4 regions of the Blautia sp. 1033sp1_1033st1_G9_1033SCRN_220408 genome follow, and region 3 is predicted to be linked to each of the others. Evidence: riboswitches for the same ligand, from Rfam matches in the RefSeq annotation. Region 3 holds a riboswitch; each other region holds the start of a gene.

Region 1 (3,156 bases), on a different contig from region 3:
GCGGCAGAGCCAGCATTATAGGTGTGGTTCTGGTTTGTATCTTTATGTATAAAGCCTGCAGGATGGGCTATGAGGACAGTCTTTTTGCTGAATACAGACAGAACGCAGTGATCACGGCTGTAACCGGAACAGTAATGGCAGTTGTACTTTTGCTGGTGAACCGGTTGAAAGTAAAAGGGGAGCAGGTGCTTTTTAGCCTTTTGGCACTGGCTATGGCTGCGAATGTGATCTGTGAGGGAACTGTTGGCTATGAAGACAGAATGTCCCTGAAAAAAGAGGATACACCGGCAGAAACAGTGGTGCAGGTAACGGATGATTATCTTGAGAAGATCGTTGAGGATCCGTCCGAGCAGCAGGCAAGAGATTTTATTGACAAGCCCCAGGCATATTTCCGGGAGCTTTACAGTCAGGACATCCAGGACATTCTGGGATTTTTAAGGGAAACAGACAAAAGCTTTTACCGGGTGGAAAAGGACTTTTCGTCTGCGACGATTTCCATGGATTCCCTGGCTCAGGGGTACAGAGGGGTCAGCACCTATAATTCTGTAATGAACAGCAATGTAAAGGATTTTGTAAACACATGTATCCCAAGCTTTTATTATGCAGACCGGAACAGGTATACCTTTTGGGATAATGCTATGAACAACTGGTTTGCAGCCTTTACAGGGGTAAGATACCTGATCTCCAAGAATAGCAGCCTGGATAGCAGCAAATATACGCTGATCCGTCAGTTTGGCAGTATGTATCTGTATCAAAATGTACGGGAAAGCGATGTGGCAAGGTTTTATGATGAAACGGTATCAGAAAGCAGCCTGCGGGAAGCGGATAAAAAGATCCGGAAGAAGTTTTTAAGTAATGCCATTGTGCTGGAGGATGGAGAAGACAGGGAAAGTGCGGCAGGCCTTGGGAAATCCCAGGCAAAGAAGGGATCAAAGGTTGTGCTGGATGCCCCTCAGAAGGACACACTGGTAACAGGCAGTATCCAAGCGGCTTCAGATGGATATGTACTTTTTATGATTCCTTATGAGGATGGATGGAGTCTTAAGATCGATGGAGAAGACACAAAGCTGCAGAAAGGGGACTTAGGCTTCCTTGCATGTAAAGTAAAAGAAGGAAATCATGCCCTTACCCTTACTTATCATGCACCATTGCTGAAAGAAGGAATCCTGCTAAGTCTGGCATTCTGGATTATCTATCTTATGTTTACTGTATATACATTTTTTGTTCATAGAAAAGACACAATTATATGATAACTATTAGATATCCGAATTGAATATGTATAAAGTTGTAGCGTACAGGTAGCATCATTTCATGATGCGTAAAAGAGAATCCGGTGTGAATCCGGAACGATGCCGTCACTGTGTAAGGGAGCTGCTTCAGAGCCCACTGGGAGACCGGGAAGGGGAAGCAGTGTAGAACGAAGTCAGGAGAACTGCCTTTGCGTGGGATTGTGGATCTGCGGGACACAGAACCAGTATTCTCATAACATTATATGATCATATAGTTTACTGTCGGTATACTTCTGCGAAGAGGGAGAAGCATCTGACAAAAGGAACGAATATGTTGATGAGAAGCATTGCGGTCGCAGAAATGTGACCGCTGTTTTTATGCATAGTTCGTCCGGAAATACGAAAAAAAGAGGAAAAAATAATGAAGCGCAAAACAATTATGGCACTGCTCCTGTCTGTATCCATGGCAGCAAGCATGACATGTGCAGCAACAGCAGCATTTGCAGAGACAGAGGACGCAGCAGAGACAACAGACGACACAGAAGCAGCAGATGACGCAGAAGCAACAGACGACGCAGAAGCAGCAGACGATGCAGAGGAAACAGATGATGCATCTGCTGAGGACGCAGACCAGGAGGCAGCAGATAAAGTGGCAGCTCTTATTGATGCGATCTACGTACAGGAGAGAACAGACGATACAGATGCACAGTGCACAGAAGCAAAAGAAGCATGGGATGCACTGACAGATGCACAGAAGGAACTGGTAGAGGGAGAAGAGGCAAGCCCTGAGTATTTCGGAAGAGATACAGGAGACGCTTCCAAGGATGATCCGAGAAACCAGGATGAGATCGGTGAGAATGAGATTCTGGTTGTAAGCTTTGGTACTTCTTTTAATGATAGCCGTGCACAGGATATCAAGGGTATCGAGGATGCACTTCAGGAAGCATATCCGGACTGGTCTGTAAGAAGGGCATTTACAGCTCAGATCATCATCAACCATGTACAGGCAAGAGATGATGAGCATATCGATAATATGCAGCAGGCACTTGACCGTGCAGTTGCAAACGGAGTTAAGAATCTGGTTGTACAGCCTACACACCTGATGCATGGCGCAGAGTATGATGAGATGACAGCTGCTATTGAGGAATATAAAGACAAATTCGAGTCTGTAGCTATTGCAGAGCCAATGCTGGGTGAGGTTGGAGAAGATGCTACAGTGATCAATGAGGATAAAGAAGCTGTAGCAAAAGCTATCACAGATGAGGCTGTAAAGACTGCAGATTATGACAGCATGGAAGCTGCTGCTGAAGATGGTACAGCTTTCGTATTTATGGGTCATGGAACATCCCATACAGCAAATGTTACTTACGACCAGATGCAGACACAGATGGAGAACCTTGGATTTACAAACGCATTCATCGGTACTGTAGAGGGTGAGCCGGAAGACACAGCATGCGATGCTGTAATCGCTAAAGTAAAAGATGCTGGTTTCAAGAAAGTGATTCTTCGTCCGCTGATGGTTGTTGCAGGTGATCATGCAAACAATGATATGGCTGGAGATGACGACGATTCCTGGAAGAGCATGTTTGAGGCATCCGGAGAATTTGACAGCGTAGACTGCCAGATCGAAGGACTTGGAAGAATCGATGCAGTAGAACAGCTGTATGTAGAGCATACAAAAGCAGCTATCGACAGCTTAGCAAAATAAACGGACATGTGGCCATTTGACCACATCACCATAAAGGAGAAAAGAAAGTTATGAAGCGTTCATTAGCCATTTTAGTATCAGCATTAAGTATTTCTGCTATGACAGTTCCTATGACATTGCCGGTATGGGCAGAGGCAGCAGACACCAAAGAAGAAGCATCCGATACACAGGATCTGGAGGATGGAGTTTACATTGTTGACTTTAATACAGACAGCAGCA
Region 2 (3,156 bases), on a different contig from region 3:
CAAAAGTCACATATCTCCACAATATTCATAAATCTTATCCTTCCTGTTCCAGTTCTTCATAGATCCGCCGGTAGGTCATACCAATATCCGCACCTGCATGCTTTCGGCTGTTTTTCAGATGTATCTGTTCTGTAAACTCCAGGATCACAGGTAAAAAACAAAAAAGTCCATAACACAAATAGGTGGCAGCAGTTAACAAACTGCCCGCCGATACCGGAGACGTCCTGCCCTGGATCGTAAATCCAGCCAGCAGGATCCGTGGGTTATATGAGGCATAAGCTGCCCCTTTAGCAATGCCCACAGTAAAAATCATGGACAAAAAGGCCATGACTGTCCCAAGGATCTTATCTCTGTTTGTAAACCTGTATATGGAAAAAGCAGTCCGTTCTGGAAGGCCATACCCTCGGCTTTTCATGGAATCTGAGGTTTCAATGGCATTCTCCAATGCCCAGGTGATCAAAATAGACAAAATATTCAGCCCATACCGGATACGCCGGAATAAATTGCCTTCAGATACATCTCTGCCCATCCCTTTCTGTCCATTACGGATCACCTTTAGCTGGTGCAAAAACTCCGGCACAAAGCGAAGAGCCATGGATAACACCAAGGACAGAGCAGGAATGATCCTGCCAAACAAATAAACAAACTTGTCGCTGGTCATTACCTGATTGTAACAGGAAAACCATTGTATCACCACAAACATCACCGTCCCAAGTACCACGCCGTATACCAGCGCTTCAAGAGTCACCCAGTTCCCGCTGCTTTCTATATAATAAAGCATGGTAACACCATAATGGTTGAACATAGGATTCAGAAGGGCAATGATCAAAAGGGCAGGCAATGTAAAAAGAAAGCTTTGTCTCAAGGTCTTTCCTGCTCCATTCAGCAGTATCCCATAGCTTACAGCCCCGGCATAGGAAACTGCAAGAATCAGCGGATGCTGACCGAACATGGTAAATATGAGCACAACAGCAAAATAAAAGAAATTCAGCAGCGGATGACACCTGGAAAAGGTATCCGCTGCCTCAAAGGCTTCAGCCTTCCTTTCGGTCTTCTTCACAGATATACTCCCTTTTTAATTCGTATTCATCACAATAAGCGTCTATTTTACTGCCCTTTCTGCATCGGATGGTACAGCTTTTATTCACGATCCAGGGACCAATATACTCAGGATCATGGAAAATATCCAGATATTCCAGCCTGCTGCTGCCATGAAATACCCAGCGTCCCAGCGTTCGCACACTTTGGGGGATCCTTACATGACGCAAGTTCTTACATCTAAAAAATGCGCTATCCCCAATCTCAACCAGTCCTGGCGGCAGAACCAATTCTTCAAGCCCACAAAAATAAAATGCCTGCTCTCCAATAAAACGCAAAGAGGAAGGAAGCTGGATCTTCTTAAGCTCCTTACATCTGTAAAAAGCCATCTTATCGATCACACGCACGCTTTTAGGCAAAATAATTTCATTCAGCCGTACACAGGAATCAAAAGCACCCTCTGGTATAGCTGTACATCTGGAAGGCTGTGAAAAAACAACTTTCTTCAGATTATTACATTCTCTGTATGCCTGTGCTCCAAGAATTTCCAAGGATGAAGGAAATACTGTCTGCCGCAGATTATGGTTCTCTGCAAAAGCACGCTTTTTGATCTCTTTTAATGTATTCGGGAATTGTACGGATTTGCGGAACTGGCATCCTTCAAATGCCTGCCTTCCAATGATCCTGCATTTAGGCGGAAGTATTACCTCTTTGATCTTTCCATTACCCATAAAACACTTGTCATCAACAAAGACATATTCAGGCGGGATCACCCCACACTGTTCTTTTTCCTTTTTGGTATCCTGAAATGTATAGGTACGGGAGTCGAATCTTAATGTATTCCATCCCGGTTCATTCTGATCTATGTACATATATAAGCTGGTTTCTCCTGGAATTTTATCGTTACTTTGCACTCTGTTAAAATGTATTCCCAGTACCTCCGATGACAGCAACTGGGATATTGCCTGTGAATAGTACAAATAAGTAACAAAAACAGAGCCCCACGATCTGCTGTGAGCCTCTGTCCTCTTAACAACGTGTTGGATATGCTGACTCAAAATGCCTCTGTGGCATTTCACACAGTGAAACGGTTCCGGAATCTCACCGGATTTCCTTTAACAGGTCACGCCTGACCTGACCACGCCTGGTAATTTACAATTTTTATATTATATCATTTCGTATTTTTAGTGTCAATAATCAGACTACTTTGCTTCCGCCGGAATAGGACCCCACTCATTAAGTCCCAGGCTTTGTCTGTACCTGGCCTCCTCCATGGTAAGCTTCGGTGTATCCTGAGAAAGATAATCAAGGAGCTCATCTATTCCTTCCCGGGTCACATTGTTCACAAGGAAAATCCGTTCACAGCCGGCATTCTCCAGCCACTGGCGTACCATAGGGATATTGGCATAAGGGGAATCGATCTTCGTGATGATCCCAATAAGAGGACGCAGAATAAAGGACTGGCATCCTTCCCCGAAAAGATTAAATGGCTCGTCTGCGGCCTGTACGATCCCTACTACATCTGCTTCAAAAGAAAAACAGGCCAGACCTACGCTAAATCTCTTGGACTCCGCATATTCTCCCGGGGAATCAATGGTATCCTCATCTGACTTTGTATACTGGGTCTTTTTGTAATGAAGCTCTTCTCCTTTCAGAGCCTGGGTAAGGGATGTTTTCCCGGCTTCACTTCTGCCCATCAAAAATAATTTTCTCATACTGTCTCCCTAGCTTCTGTGAATGGAACAGGTTTTAAAATCCAGAACTTCATCAAAAAATTTAACTACTGATTCTACAGCTGTCTGCACCTGGCTTAACCCTCCGGTAATGATCACAGAGCCACAGAACCTGTCCATAAAACTGATCTGTATATCTGCACTTTTCACTGCCACATCAGCAGCTACCACAACTGCCTCCCAAGGGGTAAAACGGATCATGCCAATGGATTCCCCTGTATGGTCTTCCCCTTCATGGACGCCGATATGAAGCCCCAGGTTCTGGTAAATACTGGTCTGGGAAGAGCTGATAATGTGTGCCAGACATACTTCCTTGCCCGGTACCCTTACCCGGGTCATACGCAGCTTTTTCCCTTTCAGCTTCTCATAGTCTTCATGGAAGATC
Region 3 (3,156 bases):
CCGGAGGATATTGCAGAAGAAAAAATAATTCTGGAGAATGTGCATTCTTCGATGGGACTGTCCAGAAATGTGAAAATCGATCACATTGTTCTGGTTGATCCGATTGCGTACTATAATATGCCGTATGTCAGAAAGCCAAACGTGGCGAAACTGATCGGAACAATAAACTGGAAATACAAAGAAAAAAATAAGCATATGCTTCTTATGGTTCCGGGGCGTATAGGTACATCTTCTCCGGAACTTGGTGTTCCGACAACATTTGCAGATATCAGTGAATTTGAAGCAATTTGTGAGATAGAAGAGAAAAAGGCGGGATATAATCCGGAACTTTCGTATGGAAGCCATATTTTTCAGGATCTGGTAGAAGCAGAGATATTGTACACCGCAGTATTTGCCAATGAAAAAACGTTACGGTTTGCACCGGAAAAACTGGCAGAATATCCTGATATTGTAAGCCTGTTTACGGAGGATCCTGAGTTGAAGCAGGTTGTTCATGTGTATGATATGAGCAAAGTATCATGCGAACTGTGTAATGATCTGCAGAACGAAAGACTGGTACTTTATCAGCAGTAAAATAAAAAAGGGGCTGTCAAACGACAGTCCCTAGAGCCTATACTACCATAAATTGAACGAGAAATCGGAATAGAGGGGAGTTGGCTGGCCGAAATAATAGTAGCGGTAGTCAGAACCTGGTGCTTTGTAATATTTTGGCTTCTTCGTTGTATGGTAGGTAACGTCGATTGAAACGGCGTTTTTCAGAGAAGCCTTCTGTCCGTTTTTGATCTTTTTAGTGAACGCCTTGTTGCCCTTTCTATAGGCAATTTCAATAAAATCTATTTTATAATTTTTAGCAGCAGCAACCTTTATCTGTGTTTTTCCGGAACGGGAAATCTTGGCACCATATTGCCAGTAACCGTTAATTTCAGAAGCGTAATCTTTTGAGCCAACTTTAAAGGATTTAAAAACTGCAGGGTGCTGTTTGAAGGTTACTTTACAGGACAGCTTATAGCTTTTCCCATTTTGATTAACTACAAAGCTGAAGGTGGATTTTTCTCCGACTTTAACCTTGTGGCCTTTCATGTGAAACTTCGTGCTTGTGCCAATCTGGATCGCATTTAATCCCTGACGTTTGTAAGCTGTGTAGTATGTGTTGGATGATTTTATGTTGGTAATGGTCGCTGTAGATGAAAGGTTCTTGATGTAAATAAAATCGAATACAGATGTGTCATCGACACCCTTGAACGGAGCTGATCTCTCAAAATAAAGGGCCTGAGTCTTAGGGCAAACAGGTGCTTTGGCAGCTGCATTTGCCAGTAATGGGGTGGCAGCGACTAATAACAGACATACAAGAAAGCCGCAAAGTGTCTTTTTCATTTTCTTCATTTCATTTTCCTCCTTTTTTGCGTGTTAATGATGGTGAATCTTTTTTCTCCTCTCTTATGGATTTTAAAATATGTTTTTATTGTACCGTACCTAATCGGTTCAGTCAATAGAGTATATCGATTAGGTACGGTATACGCAAATCTAAAAAACGATTGCATATCTTTTTTTTCTGTAGTATCATCCAATTAACAAACAGACATATTTAAATGGAATGCGGTTCATATCCGCAGCGGCGTCCTTGCCACCGTAAAGTCGGGTCTTTTTATATGTGTCTCATCGTGCATTTTTTATCTCAGGGGCGATATGAAATGCATAACCAAGAATAGCTTTTAACGCTATTCTTTATATTTATGCCCTCTTTTCAGAGGGTATTTTTTATACGAAGGAGGAATAATAACATGAAACACCGTCAATCCCGTTTTCTGGCACTGCTTCTTACTGCAGCTATGACATTAAGTTCTCCTGCTGCTGCTTTTGCCGGTACTACAGACGATACTTGGTTCTCTGATGGACTTGAGAATTTTACAAGTACACCAGATGAAAACGAAGAATCGGAAACTATTACTTTTAGTGATAAGGAAAATACCTGCTCCCCGTCTGAAGAATCTGCTTCTGAAGAATTCCTTACAGAGGATGTTTCTTCAGATTTTGCAGATACATCAGATTTTTTTACAACCATAACTGATACAAACAGCTCTATCGGTGAAAAGACCGAATATACAGATGCCTCTTACGATACGGATAATTTCACTTTCAGCGGTGGAGCCGGGCATATCACAATCACCTGTCCCTCTATAGAGATCAAAAATGGCGTTATTTATGGAAACATTCGATTTTCCAGCAGTTCTTATACCCAGCTGGAATCTAATGGAGTCACCTATTCTCCGGTTTCTACTGAAAATGGATCCCTGTTCCAGATTCCTGTAGTTTTAAATGAAGATATGGAAATTGCCGGAACTACCATAGCAATGGGAGCACCACATACCATCACTTATTCCATTCATATTTCTCTTGATACTGCCAAATTGCAAAAATTTTCCCCGGAAGATACAGCCGCAAAGTGGATTAAAGACAACTGCGATAACATCTTTGCAGACTGTTCCGATGCCTACAAAGCAGTCATCACCAAAGATGGCGATACCTACACCATTCCTTACCGGGCTTCTGACAATACCATTATTGCATCTGGTATCAAATTATTAAGACCGGACAAAAGTCTGTATCAGAGTGGCTGGTTTTTCAATACAACGGAGTGCTTTTCCAGACCTTCTAAAACATACCCCACATCCGCCACTTATTCTTTCAGTAATGTCCGTTTCATCAGTCAGACAGACACAGAAATGACTGCAACCTTAAAACTCTACGATCCTGCTACCACAAACTCGGCGATCAAGAACAATACCGCCACGGCTCTCGCTTCTTACACCTATACCTGGATCGTTCAGCCTAAAATCGAGCCTTATTCTGTAACTCTCGAGGCAAAGGATGCGGATGGAAATCCGATAACGGATCCTGTCTATACAGTAACAGACAACTACGGCAATGTTATTACTTCAGCTGACGCTTCTGTTTATCAGCTGTATGCGGACCGCACCTATACCATTACTGCTTCTGCTGAAGACTATACGGCTGAAGATGGCTCTGAGCAGGCCGTAATAAAAGATTTTATCCCATCTCAAGATGAAACCAAAACCTTTACTCTGACCCAAAGCCCGGAAGCAAAAGCCCAAAAGTGGATCAAAGACAACTGCGATAATATCTTTGCAGGCTGTT
Region 4 (3,156 bases), on a different contig from region 3:
TTTGTAATCAAAAGCCAGCACCGAAGGTGTTTTGGAATGCATTTTCCTGATAGGTAATTGCAAGGTACTGAACGGTTAGGATTATTTTGATTATATCGAATGCAGGAAAATTTGCAAGATGTTAGATGAGAAGTTAAACCTAATGATAACTTACTCCTTAGAGAAGAGTAGTCTTCCTGGTGGAGAGAGCAGAAGGGTTTTGGAAGGGAGCTTAAGGTATGAAAACTGCCGTAATGACAGACAGTAACAGCGGTATCACTAAAGAAGAAGCAGACAGGCTGGGGATATTTTTACTTCCTATGCCGGTGATCATTGACGAACAAACATATTATGAAGGAATCAATCTGGAGCAACGCTTTTTTTATGAAAGTCTTATAGAAGGTCATGATGTATCTACATCCCAGCCTTCCCCTGGTGATGTGATGGATATGTGGAAGCAGATCCTGTCTAAGGGCTATGATGAGATCATCCATATTCCCATGTCCAGTGGTTTAAGCAGTTCCTGTGCTACTGCCATTGGACTTGCAGAGGATTTTCAGGGAAAGGTACAGGTAGCAGATAACCATCGTATTTCTGTTACTATGCGTATTGCTGTAATGGAAGCACTGCATATGGCAAACGAGGGCAGATCTGCCAGAGAGATCCGTGAGGATCTGGAAAAAAGAGCCTATGATTCCAGCATTTTTCTTGCAGTTGATGATCTGAAATATCTGAAAAAGGGAGGCAGGATCACGCCTGCAGCTGCTGCTCTTGGTACTGTGTTTCATATCAAGCCGGTACTTACGATTCAGGGAGAGAAGCTGGATGCCTTTGCCAAAACACGAGGCATGAAGAAGGCAAAAGCCATCATGCTGAAGGCACTGAAAGAGGATCTGGAAAAACGTTTTCCAGGGATCGATCCTAAATATGTAAGGATCGGGGCAGCAGGGTCAGGTCTGAGTCTGGAAGAGTCCAGAGAATGGCAGGCTATGCTCCAGGAGATGTTCCCTGAGGTACAGGTTTATTACGATCATTTGTCCTTCAGTGTAGGTAGCCACACCGGCCCGGGAGTATACGGTATGGGATTCAGCATTGTACAGGATCCATCCATTGTTTACAAAGTGTAAATGTAATTACTTACACTTTAATTGATCATAGATTTATGTATAAAATTTGGTTTTATGACTTGATTTTTGGTTAGAAGTTGCTATCATATGAGATGAATATATATGTTTTCAGTGCCTACGCAGATTAACTGTGAAGGGTAAAAGAGAATCAGGTGGAAATCCTGAGCGATCCGGTCACTGTAAGCAGGGAGCAATGCCAGTAAATCCATTGGACGACAGTCTGAGAAGGGGGCAAAGCGATGAACTGCAAGCCAGGAAACCTGCTGGAAATATCCGATGAAAAGCTTCCGATGAAAGCACTTTCACCCAAATAATCAGATCAAAAGGTGGCAGGGGGATTTTTATGCGCCCTGGTACAAGTATTTTTGTATTGCAATAAATCCCCTATTGCAGCTTAAATACCACAGAGAAAGATTAAGGATTGAAGGAAGTCTGTTTTCAAATGAAAGCAGGCTTTTTTGTGTGTAAGAGGAGATTACTTTGTAATGTTCCTATTTCACTAAAATTCCACGCAAAGCACAGAAACGTGTATATCCGATGTAAGCGGACTCCTGCCTCTACAAGCAGCGAGTACCTAATTTTATCAAAGGAGGAAGTAGCAATGAGGAAAAAGTCAAATGCTCTTTTAGCACTTTTGCTAACAGGAGCAATGACCGTAACATCTATATCTCCTGCATTTGCAGCAGAGGAATTTTCAGCAGATGCAGAGGCACAGAATGTTCTGGATATTCAGGATGTGGACGAGGAGGAATCTGACGCTGATGTTTCAGATGTGCAGGGTCAAGATGACCTGGGCGAAGTGGAGGATGTATTTACCAGCGGTGAAGAACCTTCTGATCCGGATACCGGGGATGCGTCTTTCGAGTTGACAGATGGTAATACAGAGGAATATGTACAGGATGACCTTCTGCTGGCTGCCAGTTCTGCAGAAAAATATCAGGACGGAACCTATACTCCAGAATCCTTTACTTTCCAAGGCGGTTCAGGAAAAGTTACGATTACCTGCCCGAAGGTGACCATTACAAGAGGAAAAGTAACTGCAACAGTGGTTTTTTCCAGCAGCAGCTATAATAAACTGGTTGTAGATGGAGATGAGTATCTGCCGGTTTCAGGTACAGAATATACAGGATCTGTTTTTCAGGTTCCTGCAGTTCTCAACCAGGATATGGAGATCACAGGAACTACTGTGGCAATGACAGCTGCTCATGATATTACTTATACCATTCATATTAAGCTGAATGTGCCTATGGTAACGCCAGCTCCGGACAGACTGGAGGATGGTACCTACCAGGCAGCTGTAAAGGCAGATAGCGGATTTCCGGCAGAAGCCTGCACCCTGCTTGTAAAGGATGGAGAGATTGATGCAGTTGTCACACTGAAAAACGGGGATTATGACAGACTGTATGTGGGGGATGCACTGGATGCAGTCAATGAAAAGGATGATAAGCTGATCGCTTACAGACCATCGGAGGATGGTACAAAGCATATTTTCTGGCCGTTGGCGGTAGATAAACTGGATACCCTGTTCCAGGTAGCTGCCCGAAAAACAGATAAAACCTGGACAGACCATTATGTGAAGATCCTTTCTTCTTCAGTAACCAAGGTAAGCGATGAAGTTCAGGCACCGGACCAGGCTGCTGAGGCTGCAAAATTCCTTTACAGGAATTATGTGGATGATGTGATTTCAACAACAGGCGGAGTTACAAAAGATGGAAGCACCTATCATGTTGCATATTACAATAGCTACAAGAGTGCTGTTTCTGGCATCAGCCTAAAAAGACCAAGTGCAAAAGAGTATAAGAGCGGATGGTTCTTCTCAGACTGGAGCATTTTTAAATCTACTGTTAAACAGCAGCCAGCAAAATCCCAGACGTATTCTCTGGATACATCAAAGAGAACCCAGGAGCAGCAGGTAACTGCCACGCTGAAGCTGTATGACCCTTCTGTGGAGGATGCAGCCATCAATGATAACAGTGCACAGCCTCTGGCTGAGTACACCTACAGGCTTGTGTTTGCAGCAAAACCCGATACCTGTCAGGTGACTTTCCGC

Evidence for each region. A riboswitch is a leader RNA that binds a small molecule or an ion and turns the genes downstream of it on or off. The one in region 3 is predicted to bind cobalamin.
Region 1: another riboswitch for cobalamin. It lies ahead of AB5916_RS09845 (sirohydrochlorin cobaltochelatase); the one in region 3 lies ahead of AB5916_RS00915 (Ig-like domain-containing protein).
Region 2: another riboswitch for cobalamin. It lies ahead of AB5916_RS03690 (leucine-rich repeat protein); the one in region 3 lies ahead of AB5916_RS00915 (Ig-like domain-containing protein).
Region 4: another riboswitch for cobalamin. It lies ahead of AB5916_RS08560 (Ig-like domain-containing protein); the one in region 3 lies ahead of AB5916_RS00915 (Ig-like domain-containing protein).

Annotation. Positions count from the first base shown of each region.
Region 1 covers NZ_JBFKZO010000011.1:54,617-57,772, reverse strand. The annotation lists gene AB5916_RS09850 (YfhO family protein) at 1-1,250, shown strand, start outside; cobalamin riboswitch at 1,280-1,455, shown strand; gene AB5916_RS09845 (sirohydrochlorin cobaltochelatase) at 1,651-2,937, shown strand; gene AB5916_RS09840 (hypothetical protein) at 2,988-3,156, shown strand, end outside.
Region 2 covers NZ_JBFKZO010000003.1:149,853-153,008, forward strand. The annotation lists gene AB5916_RS03680 (ABC transporter ATP-binding protein) at 1-29, opposite strand, end outside; gene AB5916_RS03685 (energy-coupling factor transporter transmembrane component T) at 35-1,060, opposite strand; gene AB5916_RS03690 (leucine-rich repeat protein) at 1,035-1,910, opposite strand; cobalamin riboswitch at 2,060-2,196, opposite strand; gene AB5916_RS03695 (EutP/PduV family microcompartment system protein) at 2,241-2,753, opposite strand; gene AB5916_RS03700 (BMC domain-containing protein) at 2,763-3,156, opposite strand, start outside.
Region 3 covers NZ_JBFKZO010000001.1:188,443-191,598, forward strand. The annotation lists gene AB5916_RS00905 (PEP/pyruvate-binding domain-containing protein) at 1-573, shown strand, start outside; gene AB5916_RS00910 (hypothetical protein) at 616-1,383, opposite strand; adenosylcobalamin (AdoCbl) riboswitch at 1,565-1,698, shown strand; gene AB5916_RS00915 (Ig-like domain-containing protein) at 1,782-3,156, shown strand, end outside.
Region 4 covers NZ_JBFKZO010000009.1:30,216-33,371, forward strand. The annotation lists gene AB5916_RS08555 (DegV family protein) at 219-1,106, shown strand; cobalamin riboswitch at 1,199-1,389, shown strand; gene AB5916_RS08560 (Ig-like domain-containing protein) at 1,708-3,156, shown strand, end outside.